Regions from separate parts of the Shewanella sp. DW31 genome, predicted to be linked through region 3. Evidence: predicted binding sites of a transcription regulator. Region 3 holds the regulator's gene; each other region holds the start of a gene.
What was found. The regulator MetJ, encoded in region 3, represses methionine synthesis genes. The targets are predictions, from matches to a motif close to TAGACGTCTAGACGTCTA.
Positions count from the first base shown of each region.

Region 1: the regulator MetJ is predicted to act here: its motif matches at 4,653-4,670, upstream of msrA (peptide-methionine (S)-S-oxide reductase MsrA).
Region 2: the regulator MetJ is predicted to act here: its motif matches at 4,284-4,301, upstream of metK (methionine adenosyltransferase).

Region 1 is NZ_JADWMP020000020.1:25,410-33,103, forward strand. It holds gene GWI56_RS15975 (dihydrolipoyllysine-residue acetyltransferase) at 1-986, opposite strand, end outside; gene GWI56_RS15980 (alpha-ketoacid dehydrogenase subunit beta) at 996-1,973, opposite strand; gene GWI56_RS15985 (thiamine pyrophosphate-dependent dehydrogenase E1 component subunit alpha) at 1,977-3,155, opposite strand; gene astE (succinylglutamate desuccinylase) at 3,318-4,352, opposite strand; gene msrA (peptide-methionine (S)-S-oxide reductase MsrA) at 4,683-5,162, shown strand; gene pgm (phosphoglucomutase (alpha-D-glucose-1,6-bisphosphate-dependent)) at 5,279-6,931, opposite strand; gene seqA (replication initiation negative regulator SeqA) at 7,005-7,547, opposite strand.
Region 2 is NZ_JADWMP020000010.1:29,630-37,323, reverse strand. It holds gene GWI56_RS10285 (TonB-dependent receptor) at 1-1,935, shown strand, start outside; partial or broken gene GWI56_RS10280 (transposase) at 2,059-2,384, opposite strand; gene GWI56_RS10275 (hypothetical protein) at 2,462-2,947, opposite strand; gene metK (methionine adenosyltransferase) at 3,090-4,241, opposite strand; gene tkt (transketolase) at 4,687-6,681, shown strand; gene epd (erythrose-4-phosphate dehydrogenase) at 6,798-7,694, shown strand, end outside.
Region 3 is NZ_JADWMP020000019.1:4,857-12,550, reverse strand. It holds gene GWI56_RS15475 (bifunctional aspartate kinase/homoserine dehydrogenase II) at 1-2,116, opposite strand, end outside; gene metB (cystathionine gamma-synthase) at 2,128-3,291, opposite strand; gene metJ (met regulon transcriptional regulator MetJ) at 3,503-3,817, shown strand; gene GWI56_RS15460 (sulfite exporter TauE/SafE family protein) at 3,952-4,695, shown strand; gene nrfD (NrfD/PsrC family molybdoenzyme membrane anchor subunit) at 4,802-5,749, opposite strand; gene GWI56_RS15450 (4Fe-4S dicluster domain-containing protein) at 5,752-6,318, opposite strand; gene phsA (thiosulfate reductase PhsA) at 6,331-7,694, opposite strand, start outside.

The sequences.
Region 1 (7,694 bases), on a different contig from region 3:
GATACAGATTCAACCATCATGCGTGCCATCACAGCTTTTACGCCGCGAATCGGCTCAACCGTGTCAGCGCGTTGAGTCACTGTAGATGTTGGAACTTGGGTTTGAGATGTTTGAGTCGCTTGAACTGGCGCCTCTTTTACCGAAGCCATACTTGGAGCAGAAACATTGCTCGCGCCTTGTTGGAAACGAGTGATGTCTTCCTTATACACACGGCCGTGCTTTCCTGTGCCAGGTACTTGGCTCAAATCGATATCTAACGACCGCGCCATCCGGCGAACCGCAGGGCTGGCTAAGGCTTTACCTTGACGAGCAGGTTCTGCACTCACAATCTGCGCTGCTGGTGCCGCATTGGCCACAGTATCAGTGTTTGTTGTCGCCGCAGGTGCAGAAGCCGCCTGTTCAACTTCAATGGCAAATAAAGGCGCATGCACTTTGGCCAGCTGACCTTTGCGATAATGCAGTTTGGCAATTTTACCCGCTTTAATGGCAGGAATTTGCACCAGCGCTTTATCTGTCATCACGTCGGCAATCGGTTGATCTTCCTCAACCCAATCACCTTCGCTCACTAGCCATTCAACTAGTTCACATTCAACAATGCCTTCGCCGATATCCGGTAGTAAGAATTCTTCAATGCTGACGGATGAACTGGATGACGAATTGGCAGTTGTAGCCGCCACAGGCTCAGTAACTTTTGCAGTCGTCGCAGCAGGTTCAGCCGCAACAGATTCGCCTGCAATTTCAACGGCACCTTCAATTTGTACGGCATAAAGTGGCGCATGTACTTTCGCAATATCGCCCTTGGCGTAATACAGCTTAGTGACCACGCCCGCAAATGGCGCAGGGATTTGCACTAGGGCTTTGTCTGTCATGACATCAGCAATCGGCTGATCTTCAACGACTGTGTCGCCTTCTTTGACCAGCCATTCAACCAACTCACACTCCACAACACCTTCGCCAATATCCGGCAAAATAAAATCTTTAATCATACCGGACTCCTAGAAGGTCACTGATGCTTTGATGGCTTCAAACGTTTTGAATGCATCTGGCATGTATTCTTTTTCATGAATGAGTGGGTACGGGGTATCTAAACCACAAACGCGGCTGATGGGCGACTCTAGATACAAGAAGCATTCTTGCTGAATCGTCGCCGCTATCTCACCAGCAAAACCACCGGTTAATGGCGCTTCATGGTTGACCAGTAAACGTCCGGTCTTTTTGACTGAATCGGCAACGGTATCGATATCCCAGGGTGACAAGGTGCGTAAATCGATAACTTCACAGGAGATCCCTTCTTTAGCGGCCATATCGGCGGCTTTTTCAAGGATTTCCATTTGCGCGCCCCACGCCACTAAGGTGATGTCTTTACCTTCGCGAACCACTTCAGCCTTACCCAGTTCAATTTCATAATCGCCCGCGGGCACTTCGCCAACCGATGCACGATATAAACGCTTAGGCTCAAAGAAGATCACCGGATTTTTGTCACGGATTGACGCCAACAGCAGTCCTTTGGCTTGCTCAGGGTTGCGTGGCACCACCACTTTTAACCCCGGCGTCTGGGTAAAATAGGCTTCAGGTGATTGCGAGTGATAATGGCCGCCCGCTATGCCGCCGCCATAGGGCGTACGGAACACTAATCCACCGACATCGAACTCATTACCGCTACGGTAACGGAACTTAGCAGACTCGTTGACGATTTGATCAAACGCCGGAAAGATATAATCGGCGAATTGAATTTCAGCCACGGCGGTCATGCCATTTGAGGCTAAACCATTGGCAAAACCGGCAATACCTTGCTCTGTCAGCGGCGTATTAAAGCAGCGAGCGCGACCGAATTTTTCTTGAAGACCGGAGGTGGCGCGAAATACCCCGCCAAAGTGGCCCACATCTTCACCAAAAACCACCATGCGTTCATCGGCTTGCATGGCAATCGACAAGGCCTCATTGACGGCCTGTAACATATTCATTTCAGCCACGGCTTATAGTCTCCCTGCACTTTTTGGATAGGCTTGCGGATATTTCTTGATATGTTCTTTAAGCTCGGCGAGTTGCTTTTTCAGCACTGGCGTCGGCTTGTCGTACACATCTTCAATAATTTCATCCAGCATAGGCACAGGAATTTTTTCAGCCACTTTTACCGCAGCCAATACTTCTTCACGATATTTTTCATGCAGTTTCACATCATCCGCTTCAGCCAACCAACCTTTGTTGATAAGCCATAATTTGAAGCGTTTAACCGGATCGTGTTGCTGCCACTTGGCTTCTTCATCTTTCGAGCGATAACCTGAGGGGTCGTCTGAAGAAGAGTGTGCGCCGAGACGGTAAGTCATGGCTTCAATCAGCACAGGCGCATTATGCTCAATCGCATAGGCACGGGCTTGCTGGGTTGCCGCTAACACGGCCAACATGTCATTGCCGTCTACACGAATGGTGTGCATGCCATAACCCACACCGCGGCTGGCAATACCGTTTCCAGCAAACTGCTCTTCAGTGGGGGTAGAAATCGCGTAGCCATTGTTACGACAGAAGAAAATCACTGGGCATTTCAGTACCGCGGCCATGTTTAGGCCAGCATGAAAATCCCCTTCCGATGCAGCGCCTTCGCCAAAATAACAAACCGCGACTTTGCGCTTACCTTGCATTTTTAAGCTGTAGCCCACACCAGTCGCCTGCGGGATTTGCGTGGCTAACGGTGACGAAATCGTTTGATAATGCAATGCCGCACTGCCGTAATGGATTGGCATTTGTCGACCTTTACCAAGATCTTTCTCGTTACTGAACATCTGATTCATAAACTGTTCAGTGGTAAAGCCGCGATAACGCAGCGCCGCATGCTCACGATATTGTGCGAGGATCACATCTTCTTGATCGAGTGCGGCCACACTGCCGACAATCGCCGCTTCTTCACCCGTACAGGTCATGTAGAAGCTGATGCGCCCTTGACGCTGGGCGCCAAGCATACGTTCATCAAGTACCCGAGTGAATACACAGGTATCGTAAATTTTAGTGGCTAAGGTTTCATCTATCACAGGTAAAACCGCGGTTTCATAAGTGGTGCCGTCGGCTTGTAGAATTCGAAGGATAGGAATGTGTAGCGATGCCTTATCCAAGAAGCCGACACGGTGCACTGTATCAGTGTTGAGTGTTGCTTTGCTCATATTGTGCTCTTGTTATCTCATTACGCATCAAAGCGTTTTGATGTGTCTGTTTATACGAATATGCCCGACGAACATTACGTTAACGTAAACTACCTATCAACCATTGGCATAGCTCAAACCACAAGTTATCCCTGCCACGCATGTATATATTGCTTTACAAGCCTAACGCACGTCCGCATTCACCGCAGGGATCAGGCAAATCACAGTGCGATTGCCAATAGGCACTTTGGCATTAGGGAACACGACAGACTCAAACTCATGTTCCACTTTAATTTCTTGCCCACCTTCCCGCGCTAAAACAAAGCCCTTCGGGAAAGATCTGAAGTTTTCGACATCAGTTGCGAAGGTAAATTCAAAATCATCGAAATGTTTATTGATGACGCGGCACACTTGGTACAAGTTAACCTTATCGGCATCAAATGCATCCAGCTTCAACGGCTTAGCGGTGATCAAGCGCATGAACATTTCATGGGTGACGATAAAACGCGTCATGTCGTTCTGCCCCATGGGATACACTTTGCCAAGCTCAATGGTAAAGGCATCGGCACCGTAGCGTTCAGAGGAAAAATAGCTGAAGGTCGTGGTCGGTTCGTGGTGGAAAAGTACCGTATCGACGCCGCTTGCGGCTAAAAACATAATTTGCTCGCCGCTAAAGGCGCGCCCAGGACGATAGGGATAGATAGCGAACTTTTCATGCTTCGAGGCGCGCATCGCCGTGTGCAGATCATAATGGATGCGCTGACGTCCATCGGCAACCGTAGTATAAAAACGATCGACATAGGCTTCGAGTTTTTTCGCGCGTACTCGCTCAGGGTTCACTAACCCTGGTGGATTGGAATGCTCACCACTAAACAGACGATTCATGTTTTCGTCAATAATCCGCGTGCCGTTATTAATCGCTAATGGGTTACCAATGAGAAATAAAGTGCGCTGCTTTGCGATGATCTTTTGCTGTAAAAGTTGTTTAATTAAGCTATTGCAGAGTTCAATGGGCGCGGTCTCGTTACCGTGAACACCGCAGGAAAGCACAATATCTTTTCCTTCATTCTGTATTGGTTCGAAAACAATAACACCGGTATCCCACACTTCCACTTGAGTATGATCGCCTAAGTTAAATGAAAATTCGCCATCGAACTGTACAGGATGGGCTAAGGTGAGCGCTAAAAAATCCTTTGAATCTAACAGAGCTTGTAACACAGAATTCTCCTTATAATGATGTGTAACAGTATTGGCGCAATAGCATAAGTACAGGCAGTAATAACCACTTAAGCATTTATCTCACCGCGGTTAATCTCACTCGCACCTAAAAAACGGCTTCAATACTAACACATGTTTTTAGTGCTGTTCTCAGACATTTATTGCCGTAGGACCCAGTTTTAAGCGGAATGACATTCAACTAAGCTGATTGTTAAATTCTTAGGACATTCCCTAAGAATTTCCCATGATAAATATTCCAGCTTGAGGCTTGCTTTTGCACTCAAGTTTTATCACAATCCTTAGCCATCTAGACTTCTATTGGATTTAATTATGGCGTTAGCAACCTTTGGTGCCGGCTGTTTCTGGGGCGTAGAGTATTTTTTTAGACAAGTGAACGGCGTATCCAATGCCACCTGCGGCTATATGGGCGGCAATAATGCGGCGACAACCTATGAAGAAGTCAAAAAAGGCAAAACGGGCCATGCCGAAGTGGTGCAAGTGGAATTTGACCCTGCCCTTGTCAGTTATGAAGACTTGCTCGATGTATTTTGGAAAAACCACAATCCAACGAGTCTGAACATGCAAGGCGGAGATATTGGCACTCAATATCGCAGTACCATTTTCTTCCACGACCGTGAGCAAAAAGCGGCCGCAGAAGCCTCAAAGTTAGCTTTTGCCCGCTCGGGGCGTTGGGGATTACGCCATATCGTCACAGAAATAGTGCCACTTCAACAGTTCCATGTGGCTGAGGAATATCATCAAAATTACATCGATAAGAATAACTTACCGAGTTGTCATATCGAGTACTAAATACGGTCAAATCAGTATTAGATTAACTATTCACAGCTGAATTAGACACAAACAAAAGCGCACTCAAATCTGAGTGCGTTTTTTATTTTGAGACGTTAGCTAAACCTACTACTGCATTAAGCGTTTAGCGCCTTATCAATTAATGCCTGCGCATCTTTGATGATCTCAGCCAAATGCTGCTCACTGATAAAACTTTCGCCGTAGATTTTAAATAACGCTTCAGTGCCCGAAGGACGTGCCGCAAACCAACCATTAGCAGTAGTCACTTTGATGCCGCCAATCGCCGCATTATTGCCTGGCGCATGGGTTAACACGTTTTCGATTGTCTCACCTGCAAGCACAGTGGCATTTAAGGTATCGGCATTGAGCAAAGCAAACTTGGCTTTGTTTTCAAGACTGATTGGGCTATCGATACGCTTATAGAAACTTTGGCCAAATTGTTTTACTAACTCTTGGTGACGCTGACCTGGGGTTTTACCTGTCACCGCAAGAATTTCTGCGGCAAGTAATCCTAGAATAAAACCGTCTTTATCTGTGCACCATGTGCTGCCATCACGGCGTAAAAATGCCGCGCCAGCACTCTCTTCACCGCCAAAGGCGATTGTGGCTTCAGCTAAACCGTCGACAAACCACTTAAAGCCCACTGGCACTTCGAGTAACTTTTTGCCGTGGAAAGCACAGATTTTATCGATAAGCGCACTCGATACTAAGGTTTTACCTATGGCTAAGGTATCGCTCCAATCTGGTCTGTGTGTCAGTAAATAATCAATAGCGACCGCAAGATAATGATTAGGGTCCATCAAGCCGGTACCCGGGCAGACTATGCCGTGACGGTCATAATCGGGATCATTACCAAGGCATAAATCAAAGGATTCTTTATGTGCGAGTAAACCTGCCATCGCATAGGGAGACGAGCAATCCATGCGGATTTTGCCGTCTTTATCCAACGGCATAAAGCTAAAGCTTGGATCAACCTTATCATTAACTAACGTGATATCGAGCCCATAACGCGCAGCAATCGGTGCCCAGTAGAAAATACCCGAACCACCGAGCGGGTCCACACCGATACGCAGCTTAGCGTTGGCAATCGCTTGCATGTCGATGACATTGTCTAAATCAGCCACATAGGGTGTAATCAAGTCAATGGATTGCACATAACCCGAAGTCAGCGCATCGGAATAGGTTAATTTTTGCACGCCAACTAATGCTTGGCGCAGGTAATCATTAGCTCGCGATTCAATCCAAGCCGTGATATTACCTTCGGCTGGTCCGCCATGGGGTGGATTGTACTTGATGCCACCATCCTGAGGAGGATTATGGGAAGGCGTAATGATCAAACCATCGGACAATGCCGCACCCGTAATATTGGCTTCGCGATTGGCGCAAATCACCCCATGGGAAACCACTGGCGTTGGCGTAAATCCGTCGTTCTGTTGGATTTTCACTGTGACTTTATTTGCCGCCAGCACTTCAATGGCCGACAAATAGGCCGCATAGGATAACGCATGGGTGTCAATCCCAAGGATCAGCGGCCCATCGATATTTGCCGATTGACGGTAGTCCACCACAGCTTGGGTAATCGCCCAAATGTGTTGTTGGTTAAAACTGCCATTGAAGGCGCAGCCTCTGTGCCCAGAAGTGCCAAAGGTGACGCGTTGTTGTACGTCATCCATATTTGGCGTGATGCTGTAATAATGGCTCATCAGTTTTGGAATATTGACCAGATCCGTCTGATTAGCGATTTGTCCTGCCCTTTGATGTATTGCCACCTATGGCTCTCCTGCACTCAATTATAATTAGAAAAAGTAGAAAAATGTCGTACTAACTTGGCTCACCCGCGGATTAAACGCGCTCGGCGATGCCCGCAGCTACTGTCGCATCACAACCAAATTGCACTAAAACTTCCGATAAAATAGTGCGTTTCTTGGCGGTATTGTTGTTACTCGTTACCCAGAAACCACTTGCACCAATTTCTTTTGGGTTAGCCGAAGCACTCGCTTCGAGCAGTTGCTCCTTAGAGCGAGCAAAATACAAACGATCGCGCCCTTGGATCTGCAGAATTTGTGAAAATTGTTCTGGGGCTAATTGATACAAACTTTCGAGCAAAAACAGAAAACGACCTACTGCGCCTTTTTGCTGCGATAACTGATGTTCATCGACTAAGCGACTAAAATCATTCACTGCTGGCACTGTTTGCGCCGCGATGGGCTGAATAGGTTCAGCTTCAAGACTGGGTTGGCTAATCGCCAAAGGCTGGGGTTGTTCGACCGCATCGACGGACAGGCCGAGTAATCGACGAAGAATGTCAGAGGCGCTCTCACCAATACGTTCTGTTTTGCTGGCAATATGACGATAGAGCTCTTCATCTACTTCGATATATTTCATAACCTTAATTATCCTTTGTTATTCGACAGGCTTAACCGAAAAAAGTGTACCACAGCGATCGGGGCAGATCATTGCGATCTGTTACCAGTGTATCTATCTCTATCAATCTGATAAAGCGCCATTATTCTAAAAGTGCGGGAAATAGCA
Region 2 (7,694 bases), on a different contig from region 3:
ATCATCACTAAAAAAGTGGGCGACGAATGGTCTGGCTCTATCACTCACAGCCGAACTCATCAAACCAATGATGCCTATGGCGAAGATATCACTACCGATTTCAGCGTGATGGGTCCCCTCATTAAAGGCGTTCTTGGGTTATCTATTCATGGCAGTATTTATGATCGAATGGGGTCTACACCAGAGTATGCACCAGTAGATTATCCCAATGGAGAAGTACGCACTCGTTCACTCGGTTTTGGTGGTGGCGGTAAAACCGTCGATAACGAAAATCATATGTTAGGTGGGAGTTTAAGTTGGACACTAAATGAACATCACAAAATTTGGTTTGATTTAGATTCCTCATCTCAAGATTATGATAATACGCCACTGATCAATGATAACGGTGAACGAGAGTATCCGCTTGGTACTGTTGATAATATCGATAGTCTCTGGATTGCCAGTAACTTCTGCAAAGGCGGCGTAGGTTCCCGTGAGGCTGCTTGTCTAGCCAGTGGTGGTGAATGGGCAAGACGCTCAAATCCACGAGCGGGTTACAGCGAGACTCAAAAATTTACCCGTGATGCTTGGGCGTTAACCCATGAAGGTGCTTGGGATTTTGGTACAAGCTTTGTGTCACTATCCTATGTCGACACACAAAATAATGGCCGCACACTGCCATTTACCACTGCTGAGCGAGTATTACTACTGCAGATGATTGATGGTAAAGGGGATTACACCGGCATGACTGAAGCCGAACGTAAAGCGATTGCTGAATCCACTTTCTTGCCTAGACCTAAACGCGAAATGGCAAGTAATCAATATACGCTTGATATGAAACTCGATATTCCATTTGAAGCTGCTGGAAATCATGTCGCAGTGACGGGCGCACAGGTGATTCGTGGTGAGTTGAAAGACGGTGTATTTGGTATGGAAGAAGGTACGCCGGGCGCAGTACAAGAACATAATATGTGGTCTGTTTTTGCTGAAGATACATGGAGCATGACTTCTGATTTATCTGTTACTGCGGGTTTACGTCATGATGATCATGAAATATTTGGCAACCAACTCAGCCCACGTCTATACGGTGTTTACACCATTAATAATGAGTGGACAGTAAAAGGTGGGGTGAGCACAGGTTTTAAAACACCTAAAACCACACAATTGTATGATGGTGTCGTTGGCTTTGGTGGCCAAGGAACCTCACCGCAATTTGGTAACCCAGATCTCGAAGCTGAAACCAGTGTGTCCAGCGAAGTCGCCCTGTATTGGTCTCATCCCGATGGCCATAATTTTAACGCCACTATCTTTAAAAATGACTTTGACGATAAGATTGCTTCACAACCCTGTGGTAAAGGTACGAGCATAGAATGTTCCGATGCGGGTGAATATGCTGATTTAGGTTATGCAGTCAGTAGCAAAACAGTCAACATAGATAAAGTTACTATTCAAGGTGCTGAGCTCGCGGGACGTTGGGAAATTCTAGATGCCTTAACGTTAAATGCTAATTATACCTACACAGATAGCGAGCAGAAAAGCGGTGCAGAGCAAGGCCGTCCACTCGGCAACAGTGCCAAGCATATGGCAAACGCGACATTAAAATGGGAGTTGACCGACTCATTTAACGTATTCTTGACCTCAGAATACCGTGCTAAACGTTATCGCTCTTGGGATATCATTAATGATGCTGCACTCTACTATAAGGGTTATAACGTGTTCCATCTTGGTGGTTCTTATCAGGCGAGTGAGTTTGTCACCTTCAACATGCGAGTAAATAACTTGTTTGATAAAGATTTTACTTCATACGATATTGTCTTCACCGAATGTAGTGACACTAGCACAACTTGTGTCTCTGACGATAATGGCCAAAACGGATACACAGCATCTTACGTTGATGATTTCAATAACAAAGATAAGGCCCGTAACTTCTGGGTTGGTATGAATGTACGTTTCTAAACGAATACTCTGTGCATTAGTTATTATTTGATATTCATGGGCGATAGATAAAAATGAGAGTTACCCGTTTGATAAAAGTATCCACTACCAATTAAACAATAGGGTAACTCTCATTACTCATTACTCATTACTCAGTGCACCTGCACTGTGCTGGTGAGTCCGCACTATCGAGCCATCAATAAAGACCCATTCCGTGTCGGCCATTTTCGCTAAAGCTTTGAATAAATAGGCCTGAATGTCTTTTTAGACCATAAATAAAACCGTCTAAAGACCGTACTCCAATGGCTCAACTCTTTGGGTAAATCTTGCCAAGGGATACCTGTTAGAAGGTGGTAAAGAATGCCTTCGAATGTTTGTCTATGTTCAGGTTTATCATAAACACGGCCTGTGCTTTTCATTAAATTAAATAGTGTTTCCCAGCGTGCATTGGGTAGCATCAGTATTGGCATGCTGCCTAAAAATCATCCTCGAAAGCTCAATAGACCCTAGATGAAGTCAGAAAAATTAAAGGTGCTAGCGTATAAGGCTACAGAATGAGCCATTGTCCGTTTGGATAAGTACCAATATAACCAAAGGGTATTCTTCCACAGAGATACCAAGATAGGCGTTCATTCGTAAAGGCTGAAAGTTTAACGTCAGCTAGGAGCAGTGTTGCGAGCGTATTAGCGTCATCGGATGTCAGCGCGCATATTTCTGCAACGGGAATAATTTTCCAAGTGGAGAGGTAAGCTGACTTAGAAATTTCATCGACTTCGCTGTCAGAAATCCAAGCATGTACATCATTTACTACTGCCTTTGTTTTTAACGAATTTGCCAAGTCATGATCAGTTACACACAGGCTTTCATATTGGATTTCGTAAGGTGTTTCAAAAAAGGCTTCAGGATCGGATTCAAGAAAAGCGGCGATCTCCTCTAATGTACCGTATGTCTTTGCTGTTTCCTCTGGCAGACCTACGTTGGCTGCCCATGCACAAGATTGAAGTTGCTGTAATAAGATGGCGTTATCGGTCATGGGGTCTGTGCACTCTAATGGTCTGTGTATATGCTGCTTTTATTTTGCCATATTTGTAATCTAACTAAATGTCAGACATAAAAAAACCGCTGGGTAGCGGTTTTTCATGGGTCTTAAGTGTAAAAATTGAAATGAATTAAGACTATAGACCCGCGTCAGCGCGCAATATTTCGGCTTTATCAGTCGCTTCCCATGGGAATTCGCTGCGACCAAAGTGGCCATAAGCGGCGGTCGCTTGATAAATTGGACGTGCTAAATCTAGCATGGCCGTTAAACCGTATGGGCGCAGTTCAAAGTGTTGACGTACTAACTTGATCAGCACTTCTTCAGACACCTTACCTGTACCGAAGGTCTCGATGCTGATAGAGGTAGGCTCTGCCACACCAATAGCGTAAGACACTTGGATTTCACAGCGATCAGCAAGACCTGCTGCAACTATGTTTTTTGCTACATAACGGGCAGCATATGCCGCGCTACGATCCACTTTTGATGGATCTTTACCAGAGAATGCGCCACCACCATGACGGGCCATGCCGCCGTAAGTGTCAACGATGATCTTACGACCCGTTAAGCCACAATCACCTACTGGACCACCGATAACAAAACGGCCAGTTGGGTTGATAAAGAACTTAGTATCTTTGTTTAACCATTGAGCTGGTAATACTGGCTTGATGATGGTTTCCATCACACCTTCAATTAAGTCGGCTTGTGAAACGTCATCTCTGTGTTGAGTCGATAACACAACTGCATCGATACCGACAATTTTGCCATCATCATAGGCAAAAGTGACTTGGCTTTTCGCATCTGGGCGTAACCAAGGTAGCGTGCCATTTTTACGGACTTCAGACTGACGTTTCACTAATGCGTGGGCATAGGTGATAGGTGCAGGCATCAGAATGTCGGTTTCGTTGTTGGCATAGCCAAACATTAACCCTTGATCGCCAGCACCTTGCTCTGCAGGGTCTGCGCGGTCTACACCTTGATTAATGTCGGGTGATTGCTTACCAATGGCGTTTAATACTGCGCACGAGTCTGCATCAAACCCCATATCTGAATGGGTATAACCAATTTCACGCACCGTTTTACGGGTGATTTCTTCAATATCAACCCAGGCAGAGGTAGTGACTTCACCACCTACTAATACCATGCCGGTTTTGACATAAGTTTCACACGCTACGCGTGCTTTTGGATCTTGAGCCAGAATTGCATCTAGCACAGCATCAGAAATCTGATCTGCAATCTTATCGGGATGACCTTCTGAGACCGACTCAGAAGTAAACAAGTGCTTTGCCATAGTAGGAAAATCTCGTCGTTAGCATTCAAACGTGTAGAAGCATCTACATCTAGACGGCTATTTTAGTTTAAATCCGATTGCCGATCACCCCCGATAATAAAAAATCCTCTCAGATTGTGACCTGAAAACGACTACGCTCAGTCATAAATAGGTTATTTTTCTTATATTTCATAGTATTAAGTTTGCTATGTTTTTGAGAAATTTATTTCTCCATTACAAGTGATCCTTGCTATGTCCTCTCAAGTAAACGCCAGCAAAGTGACAGGGTTGTTTCTGCGACTTATATACTCAAGCTACCTGAATCCTGCATCTTCAGGTTGTTTGGGTACATATTCGGCCATCTTTTGCTGAGTGAATGGCAATTTTAGTTTGCGTCACACTGGCATGTAGGGGAAAATATGCATCCAAATTGCCCGCTAGACCCCACAAACAAGCAGGAGAGAGCATGTCTTCCCGTAAAGTACTCGCAAACGCAATCCGTGCGTTAAGTATGGATGCAGTTCAAAAAGCAAATTCAGGCCATCCCGGCGCCCCAATGGGTATGGCAGATATTGCTGAAGTGCTGTGGAATGATTTCCTTAAGCACAACCCGAACAATCCGAAATGGGTAGATAGAGATCGTTTTATCCTCTCTAACGGTCACGGTTCAATGCTGATCTACTCTTTACTTCACCTGACTGGTTATGAATTACCAATTGAAGAGCTAAAACAGTTCCGTCAATTGCATTCTAAAACACCGGGTCACCCAGAATACGGTTACACCCCAGGTGTTGAAACCACAACGGGTCCACTCGGTGCGGGCATCAGCAACGCTGTCGGTATGGCGATTGCTGAGAAAACCTTAGCGGCACAGTTTAACCGTGATGGTCACGATATCGTTGATCACTATACTTACTGCTTCCTCGGCGATGGCTGTTTGATGGAAGGTATTTCCCACGAAGCCTGTTCATTAGCCGGTACTTTAGGTTTAGGTAAACTGGTCGCATTTTGGGATGACAACGGTATTTCTATCGATGGCCATGTTGAAGGCTGGTTCACCGATGATACGCCAAAGCGTTTTGAAGCTTACGGCTGGCATGTGATTGCCGGTGTTGATGGTCACGATAGCGCGGCAATCCGTGCTGCTATCGAAGCGGCGAAAGCGGTGACTGATAAACCAACCATGATTTGCTGCAAAACCATTATCGGTTTTGGTTCACCTAACAAATCAGGCAGCCACGATTGCCACGGCGCACCACTAGGCGATGCGGAAATCGCAGCAGCCCGTGAATTCCTTGGCTGGCCACATGCACCATTTGAAATCCCTGCTGACGTTTATGCGGGTTGGGATGCCAAAGAAGCCGGTGCTGCCCGTGAAGCAGCGTGGAACGAGAAGTTTGCAGCTTATCGCGCAGCTCACCCAGAACTGGCTGCTGAATATGAGCGTCGCGTTCTGAAAGGTGAATTACCGGCTGATTTCGAAGAAAAAGCGCAGGCATTCGTGCAAGCATCACAGGACAAAGCCGAAGGTATTGCGAGCCGTAAAGCCTCACAAAATGCCATCGGTGCATTTGGCGCTATGTTGCCTGAACTGTTAGGCGGCTCTGCTGACTTAGCGGGTTCTAACTTGACACTGTGGTCAGGTTCTAAAGGTATTCAAGACGATCCAGCTGGTAACTACATTTACTACGGCGTGCGTGAATTCGGCATGAGCGGCATTATGAACGGTGCTTCGCTGCATGGTGGTTTCATCAACTACGGCGCAACTTTCATGATGTTCATGGAATATGCTCGTAACGCAGTCCGTATGTCGGCGCTGATGGGTATTCAAAACATCTTCGTTTATACCCATGACTCTATCGGTCAAGGTGAAGATGGCCCAACGCATCAACCAGTTGAGCAATTAGCTAACCTGCGTATGACGCCAAATATGGCCGTATGGCGTCCATGTGATGCGGCAGAAACGGCAGTTTCTTGGAAAGCTGCGATTGAGCGCCGTAATGCACCTACGTCACTGATCTTCAGCCGTCAAAACCTGAAAGCTCAAGCGCGTACCGCTGAGCAATTAGCTAATGTGGCTAAAGGTGCTTATGTACTGCAAGACTGTGCGGGTACACCAGAACTGATCCTGATCGCAACTGGTAGCGAAGTACAATTGGCAATGGATGCAGCCGCTGCACTGACTGAGCAAGGTAAACACGTTCGCGTAGTTTCTATGCCATCGACGACTGAGTTCGATAAGCAAGATGCTGCTTATAAAGAATCTGTATTACCACGTGCTGTGACTAAACGTGTGGCTATTGAAGCGGCGCATACCGATTTCTGGTACAAGTACGTCGGGTTTGAAGGCACAGTTGTTGGCATGACCACTTTTGGTGAGTCAGCGCCGGGTAACGTGCTATTGAATCACTTCGGTTTCACCGTTGAAAATGTGCTGAATGCTGCAAAATCATTGGGCTAATCGCTCAAGGGATTAGATTCAATACAAAAGGTTAAACTTTTTAAGTGTTAATCTGTATAATGCGGCCTGCAATCGTTTGCAGGCCGTTTTTGTATTAAGAGGAAATTGAGACCTCAATGATCCGAGTCGCTATCAATGGTTATGGCCGTATCGGCCGCTCTATTCTCCGAGCTTTATATGAGTCTGGAAAACGGCAGCAAATGCAGATTGTCGCGATTAATGAATTAGCTAAACCTGAAGCCATTATTCATCTGACCCAGTACGACACAACCCACGGTCGGTTTGCGCATAAAGTGAAGCTCGTCGATGATCACATGCTGATTGGCGACGATGCGATAAAAATTCTCCACGAGCCCGATCCGGCAAAACTCCCTTGGCACGAGATGGACATAGATATTGTCTATGAAGCCACAGGCGTATTAGTCGATCGTCAAAGCTGCGAAGCCCATATTCACGCCGGCGCTAAACAAGTGCTGATAAGTCATCCATCCTCAGCCGATGTCGATGGCACGATTGTCTATGGTGTAAACCACGATTTACTCCGCGCCGAACACACAGTCGTTTCCAACGCTTCTTGCACCACTAACTGTATCGTGCCTGTGATCGATGTGCTCGATCGCCACTTTGGCGTTAAAAGCGGTGCCATTACCACTATCCATTCGGCGATGAACGATCAGCAAGTGATTGATGCTTACCATGATGATTTGCGTCGAACCCGCGCTGCTGGTCAATCGATTATTCCTGTCGACACTAAGCTTGCCCGCGGTATTGAGCGGATCTTGCCGCACATGAAAAATAAGTTTGAAGCGATTTCGGTGCGCGTGCCCACAATCAACGTGACCGCCATCGATTTGTCCGTGACCTTAGAAAAAACCGTCGATATTGCCACAGTCAATCAGGTGCTGGAATCAGCCGCCAATGGGCGATTTAACGGCATCTTAGGCTATACTGATGAGCCCTTAGTCTCATGTGATTTCAACCATGATCCGCGCTCCAGTATTGTTGACGGTACC
Region 3 (7,694 bases):
GTTGCAGCAGATCGGCATCTAACTCAACAATGCGGGTGAGAAATTGATCTAAAGGAATATCCGCCAAAGCGGCTGGTACGAGTGAGCGCAGTTCAATATCTTCGAGCTCGATTTCAAGGCCAATTTCACGGGCCAAAATAAGCAGTTTACGCTGCATATCTCGGCCGGAGAGATCGTCGCGGGGATCGGGTTCAGTAATACCTAAGCCTCTGGCTTCAATCACTAATTCTGAAAATGGCTTGCTGGTATCGTATTTTTCAAATAACCAACACAGGGTGCCGGAGAAAATCCCGCCCACCGCTTCAACGCTATCACCGCTGTTACGCAGATCATTTAGCGCATGTTGGATGGGTAAACCTGCGCCACAGCTGGCGTTATAGCGCCAAAATAAGCGACGATTACCCAGTTGCTGCTTTAACTCTCGATAGAAAGGCAGTGGACCCGAGCCCGCAAGTTTATTCGCGCTCACCACATGGATGCCACGCTCGAATAGCTCTGGATATTGCAGCGTCAAACTGGCGCTGGCACTGATATCTAAGGCCACCAGCTCATCGCAGTTAACTTGCTCTAATTGCTCGAATAAATGTTCATACTGCCAAGGCGTTGCTTCAGTATTGAACTCTGTTTGCCACGCGGCAAGATTAATCCCAGTGGATTTAATCAAGGCTTTACTCGAACTGACTAAACCGACTAACTCAACACTGGCTTCGAGTTCATGGTCCAGTGATGGTGAAACCGACTTAAACAGATCGATCCAAGCCTCACCGATATTACCCACACCGAGCAGCAAGACGCCAATGCGTTTACGCGGGCCAGCGCAGCGACGGTGGACTTTTTGGGTTAACAGATTCACCTGTGACTGGGGCACTAACGTCACTAAACTTAAATCGCCACTGAACAAAGGTTTAGCATCACGGCTCAGTAAACGGGCGAAACTGCGACGATAATGTTCGGCGTCGGCACTCACTAATGCAACTAAACCAAAATCTGTGTTGATCTGTTGATCGCTGATCCCTAATGCTTCTGCCTCGGCATCGAGTAATCTTTGAACTTGTTTTTGATTCTCAGCGGTATAAGCAAGTTCAACTCTTTGATGGGCAGAGGTCCAATGGGCCAATGGCGTTAAACCCGCTGCGATCAACGAATCTAATAGGCTCGTTAATTCGCCCGTAAGCTTAAAGCCGAATAGGACCACAGCATTGAGATTAGTCACCACAGGCGCGCTCGCCGACGAACTGTGGGGCGCGATTAAGGTAAAGTCAGTGTGCGATGCATAACTTGAACGCACCGCTAAGCTCACTTCAGTATTGAATAACGGCTGCAAAGTGCGCGAATGCAATACTGGCGAGCCCAAACGCGCTAGGCGATCGGCTTCGGCAAGTGACATACTTTTCAGTAACTTGGCATCGTTGATTTTATTAGGATCGGCGTTGAACACCCCTTCCACATCGGTCCAAATGGTCACGCGCTCGATATCGGCGAGACTAGCAATCAGGCTGGCACTAAAATCTGAACCATTACGACCAAGTAACAAGGTATCGCCACGCTCGTTAGCACAGATAAAACCTGTGATCACTAAGCGTTCATTTGGATGCGCGGCTAATAGGGCTTGTACTTTAGCGCGGGATTCTTGTACCCGAATTTGCGGCACAGCGGCTTCATCGGCCACTAAAATTGAACAGGCATCCACATGGCTTGCCGCCACGCCAGATTCGCGCAGTAGCGCCGCCATTAAACGTGCCGACCAACGTTCGCCAAAGCTCACCACATGATTGATTTGGTATTCGTTGCGCTCGTCTAAGGACAACAAGCTGATGAGTTGCGCTTTATCAGTGGCCAAACGCTCACGCAGATCTCGGGCTTGTTCATTCGACAACAACTGCTCAATCAACCCCTGTTGGTAACTGATCAGCACTTGTAATTCTTCTTGCCATAGCTGACCCGCATCACGCAGCGCTAATAATTTATACAGGAAATTCGTGCTTTTACCCGCCGCAGAGACCACCACGAGATCATCACTATGACCGTGGGTTAACAGGATATGGGCAACTCGACGATAACAATCGGCATCCGCTAAACTGGAGCCACCAAATTTATGTAAGTGACAACGTGCCATCTATTATTCCTCTACTGACAAGCCGCAACGGCGGCTAATCCTGCTTGAATATCTGCAACTAAATCGGCGGCATCTTCAATACCCACCGATAGACGCAATAGGGTGTCCTTAATACCAGCCTCGAAGCGCGCCTGCGGCTCCATGGCTCTGTGGGTCATAGTGGCGGGCACTGCCACTAAACTTTCGACGCCACCTAAACTTTCCGCCACGCTAAATAAGCTGAGTGCACCTAAAAAGGCCACCACTTCGGCCTCGCCGCCTTTGAGCTCAAAGCTCAGCATAGCGCCAAAGCCCTGTTGTTGCTTGGCCGCAATGGCGTGACCTGGATGATCCGCAAGCCCTGGGTAATAGACTTTGCTCACCACAGGGCTTTGCGTTAATACCTCAATAATACGCTGGGCATTGGCTTGATGCTCGCGAATACGCACCGCTAAGGTACGTAGGCCGCGCAGGGTCAGATAACTGTCAAAGGCTGACCCCGTTAAGCCTAGAGTGTTCGACCACCAATGTAAGCTTTCGCCGATTTGCGCGTCTTTGGCGACCACAGCGCCGCCGACCACATCGCTGTGACCATTGATATATTTAGTGGTGGAGTGGATAACGATATCCGCGCCTAACAATAGGGGTTGTTGCAATATCGGCGATAAAAAGGTGTTATCGACCACCACCAGCGCGCCGACCTCATGGCTCGCCTTAGCAATGGCTTCGATATCTACCACACGCAATAACGGGTTCGATGGGGTTTCGAGCCACACCATCTTAGGATTCTGCGCAATGGCGGCGGCTAACGCTTGGCTGTCGGTTTGGTCGACCACAATGAGCTTAAACTGGCCTTTCTTCGCCAAGTTGGTAAATAAACGGTAGGAACCGCCATAGCAATCATGGGGTACAACTAATAAGTCATCGGGGCCGAGCAAAGTGGTCACTAAGGTGATGGCCGCCATGCCAGTGCACGTCACTATGCCAGTGGCGCCCTTTTCTAATTGCGCTAATGCTTCGCCTAAAATGCAGCGCGTTGGGTTGCCTGAACGACTGTAATCGAATTCGCGGGGATTTTTATGACCATCGAAAGCGTAATTAGTCGACAAATAAATCGGTGGCACAACTGCACCATATTGAGTATCGCTTTCGATACCCTGACGCACTGCCAGTGTGGCTAATTGACGCTCTGCCATGGGGGACTCCTAAATTCGGTAGACTGATAGAGATGTCTGGACGTCTAAATGTACCTAAGCCCAACGCCATCGTCAATAGGCGTGAAGACGTTTAGACGTCTGAACATAAAGAAATCTGTTTGCAATCACAAAGAAATAGTAGCAATAATTTGACTGTTCTTTGTAAGGGTTTAAAATCTGCCCCGAATTTAGCGTTATAACAGGTGAGTCAATGACTGAATGGAATGGGGAATACATCAGCCCCTATGCTGAACATGGCAAGAAGAATGAACAAGTAAAAAAAATTACTGTGTCTATTCCGCTCAAAGTGCTTAAGGTCCTCACGGACGAACGTACTCGTCGTCAGGTCAATAATTTGCGTCACGCCACCAACAGCGAGCTGTTGTGTGAGGCATTTTTGCACGCCTACACTGGCCAGCCATTGCCCAACGATGAAGATCTGTCAAAAGATAACCCAGACAGCATTCCCGCCGAAGCCAAGTTGTTGATGGATCAAATGGGAATCGAGTGGGAAGACATGGAATAGCGACTCATCGCTTTCAAAGTCATATCACAGTGCTCATCAATAGGGATCGTTAACGATCCCTTTTTGTTTATACCCAAGCGACTTCAAACTTTAAATTTCACCATCTTGAGTTGGTTTGGGATATAGGAAATCCTATGTTTTCTATGATAGATCCACAGACACTCGCCTTAGCCTCGCTGGTCGTGTTTCTGGGCGCCTTAACCCAAAGTCTTATTGGGTTTGGGCTTGCGGTTGTCGCCAGTCCTTTGCTGTATATCGTCGATCCACAACTTGTACCTGCGCCTGTTATTGCTATGGGTTTCTCCATCGCCCTGCTGACCTTAGTGCGTGAACGCGGTCACTTAGAATTCAATGGCTTGCAATATGCGCTCCTAGGTCGCGTGCCCGGTGGTTTTATCGGCGCGAGCCTGTTGCTGTTTGCGCCTCAACCCATACTGGGTTTATCCATCGCCGCCATTGTGACTGTCGCAGTGATCCTCAGCCTGTATAAATTCAGCCTGCCAGTGAATAAGAAAACCCTCTTCGGTGCGGGCGTGGTTTCAGGGATCTTCGGCAATATCGCCGCGATTGGTGGCCCGCCGATGGCGATTTTGTTGGCAGGCAAAGATGCCTCGCAGTTTCGCGCAGCGCTGTCGGCCTTCTTCATTTTTAGCTCCATGATTGCACTGATCATTTTAGCGATCACTGGCTTATTAGAATTAAAACATCTGTGGCTGTCGTTGATGCTGCTCCCCTCAGTGATTTTAGGTTACTTAGTCGCAGGACGATTAGTGGGCCGTGTCGATAAAGAGAAGACAAAGATGGCAACGTTAGTCCTGTGCAGTATCAGCGCCTTAGTGCTAACGGTGAAGTCAGTTATCGAACTCTTACCCCAATAAGCGTCCCGCTTGTACTGGCAAACCTTCTCAAAATTCAAACAATAAAAAAGCACTGACATTGCCAGTGCTTTTTCTTTATCTATCAATATGTAAAGCCAGCTTACATTCAGCTTAAATAGCTTTGCCCTGCGTACACAATAAAGTGTCTTAAGGCGAGTACGCCCGTTAAGCTCGCACAAGCCACCATGATCATTGCGCCCTTAGTGTGGCGAGTCGCGGCTGGTAGCAGCATAAACAGCAATGGAATACCAAAGCCGATACCGACAACGCCTATCCAGAACACGCTTGCCCATAGCCCAGAGGTTAACGACGCTAAGGCCGCAGCAGCCGCGCCGCCCTTGAAGTACAAGGCGCAGAACAACATGAACAGGAACAAGATTTCAATTGCCATCACAGGCAACTCTAACCCGTGCATCTTGACTAAGGTTTTATCGTGGCTGTCAGTCTTAAACAGCAAGAGTGCCAGTACCGCGTTTGCCGCAGCGCCCGCCGATAAACCCGACACTAAAAACAGCGCAGGCAGTACCGCAGTGTTGAGCATAGGATAGGCATTCATCGCCGAAATTAAGAAGCCAGTGTAAGCCCCTACGCCAATGGCGAGGACAAACAACAATACTTCAATCAGCTTTCGAAATGGCATAAGTAACTTAGCGATAGGTGTTAGGAAACCCAAACCCCATTTTGGTAAGTCATCCCGCAGCACAATAATGGCGTACGCAAAAGCTAAGGGAGAATACGCCAGCAGCGCCAGCACCCCGATTGCCATCACAGACTGGAAGTTATAGTGAATTAAGATCAACCAAAAGTGGAATGGTTTGGTTAAATCAAACACTAGACAAGCTAGACCTAAGCTAATTGCCACAGGCCCAATAATGGCTGCCGCCTTAAGAATGCTGCTTTCAGCTCCCGCGCTGAGTTCCTTATTCGCCCAGCGCAAACCAATGCCAATCAGTAAACTGCCCGCGGATAACCCCGCCATAAACAGGTAAACGGCGATGACCCAGTGCCAAGTGACAGGATCATATTGCGCCATGTCGCCCCAAGTATTGTTCATAATCAAATCCCCCCTCTTTTGGTAGGAACGCGATATACCCTAGGTTTAGTGCCCAAATGGGTTTTATCTTGGTAAGTGATTTTAGTGTTGAGCATGATGGCCACTTCACTGCTTGGATCATTGGCATCACCAAACACTAAGGCATCGGTTGGACACACTGTCACACACGCTGGCTCTTCGCCCCGTGCTAAACGACTGTCTTTACAGAAGTTACACTTATCCGCCGCCTTGGTTTCTGGGTTCATAAAGCGCACTTTATAGGGGCACGCTGCCACACAGTACATACAGCCGACACACTTCTCGGTATGGATAGAGATAATGCCGTCTTCACCCACATAGGCCGCACCCGTTGGGCACACCTTAACGCAGGGTGCATCTTCACATTGCTGGCAAGATACCCTGTGATATTTGAAATGCAGATTGGGCATCTCACCAAAGGGACCTTCCACACGCACTTGCAGACGAGTTACGCCTTCGGGTACGCCATTTTCACTGCGACACGCCACGTTACAAGCTTGGCAGCCGATGCACTTATTCTCGTCGTGCACCATTACATATCGTTTATTCATTTAAGCCTCCGATTAGCGCTTTGCCAGCGTGACGCCCGTGGTGTGCACTGTCATGCCACACACAGGAGCAGTAACGTGCGGCAGTAAGTTACCGCAGTGGATACCTTTGCCCGTTGCTCTGACCAACTCTTTGTTTTTAGAACCAAAGCCCATGTAAGCAAACACAGTATCTTGGCGAATGCCCGGCGTGACTAAGGCATGGCCTTCTTCTGTGCCAACACTGCTGGTGAGGCGGATTGGGTCGCCATTGCTGATGCCTAATTTGCCCGCAGTGATGGGATGAACCCACACAGCGTTATCCGACATCAGGTTAGCGAGCATAGGCACATTGTGGGTTGCACCATTGGTGTGCACCGCCACTTTGCCTTGGATAAAGTACAGCTCATCTGCTTTTTTAAGATTCACTTCGCGGAACTTGATCACCCCACGGCCCGGTGCCATGGCTTCGACTTTCGCGGAAGTGAGTTCAATCTTGCCGCTCGGGGTTTTAAAGGTCAGTGCGCTGGCGTAAGTGCCGTCTTCATCGGCAGGTCGCGCATTGGGGTATGCCTTAATAAACTCGGCAACCATCTTAGGCTCGCACAACATAATTGGCTTACCGAAGCTCACAAAACCTTCGTCTTTGATACGGCGCAGCAGGTCAGTGTCGCGGTTCACCTGCAGCATTTGCAGGGTTTCCATGTTTTCCCATGGATAGAACTCGCCAAGGCCCATAGCCACACCCACATCCTTAAAGATCTGCCAAGAAGGCTTAGTATCACCTAAGGTTTCAACGACCCGTTGGCGCACATAATAGGCCGGATTTTTACCTGACTTGTCAGCAATTTCTTCATCACGTTCAAGATAAGTCGACTCAGGTAAAATCACGTCAGCATAGGCGGCGGTTTCGCTGATATACACATCACACACGGCGATAAAGTCGAGCTTTTTCATCGCTTCAACAACGCGCGCCCTGTCTGTCATGGTTTGCATTGGGTTAGTGCGTGACATCACCCAGCCGTGTAACTGGTAAGGAACAGCGCTTAACGTGGCATCGAGAATGGTTTGGTAAACGCCGCCCGATGTCCACATCATGGCGTACTGTTCTTCCACCTGATCGATACGTTTCGCTGCTGGTTTTGGCATGTCTTTCACGCCAGGTTTTGCCAATACGGGCGCCACCGCTTCACCGGCAAGCTTGTTGTAATCACCGGGTTTCTGGCCGATATAAATCCCGCCCTTACGCTCGATGTTACCAATCAAGACGTTGGCGGCGTAAAGGGCGCGGCGCATCTCAAACTCTTCGGTGGTAAAGGTGGCTCTGTGACCAAAATCGACCACAGCATGGGGCGCTTTAGCGGCATATTCGTGGGCGATACGACGAATGTCTTTGGCAG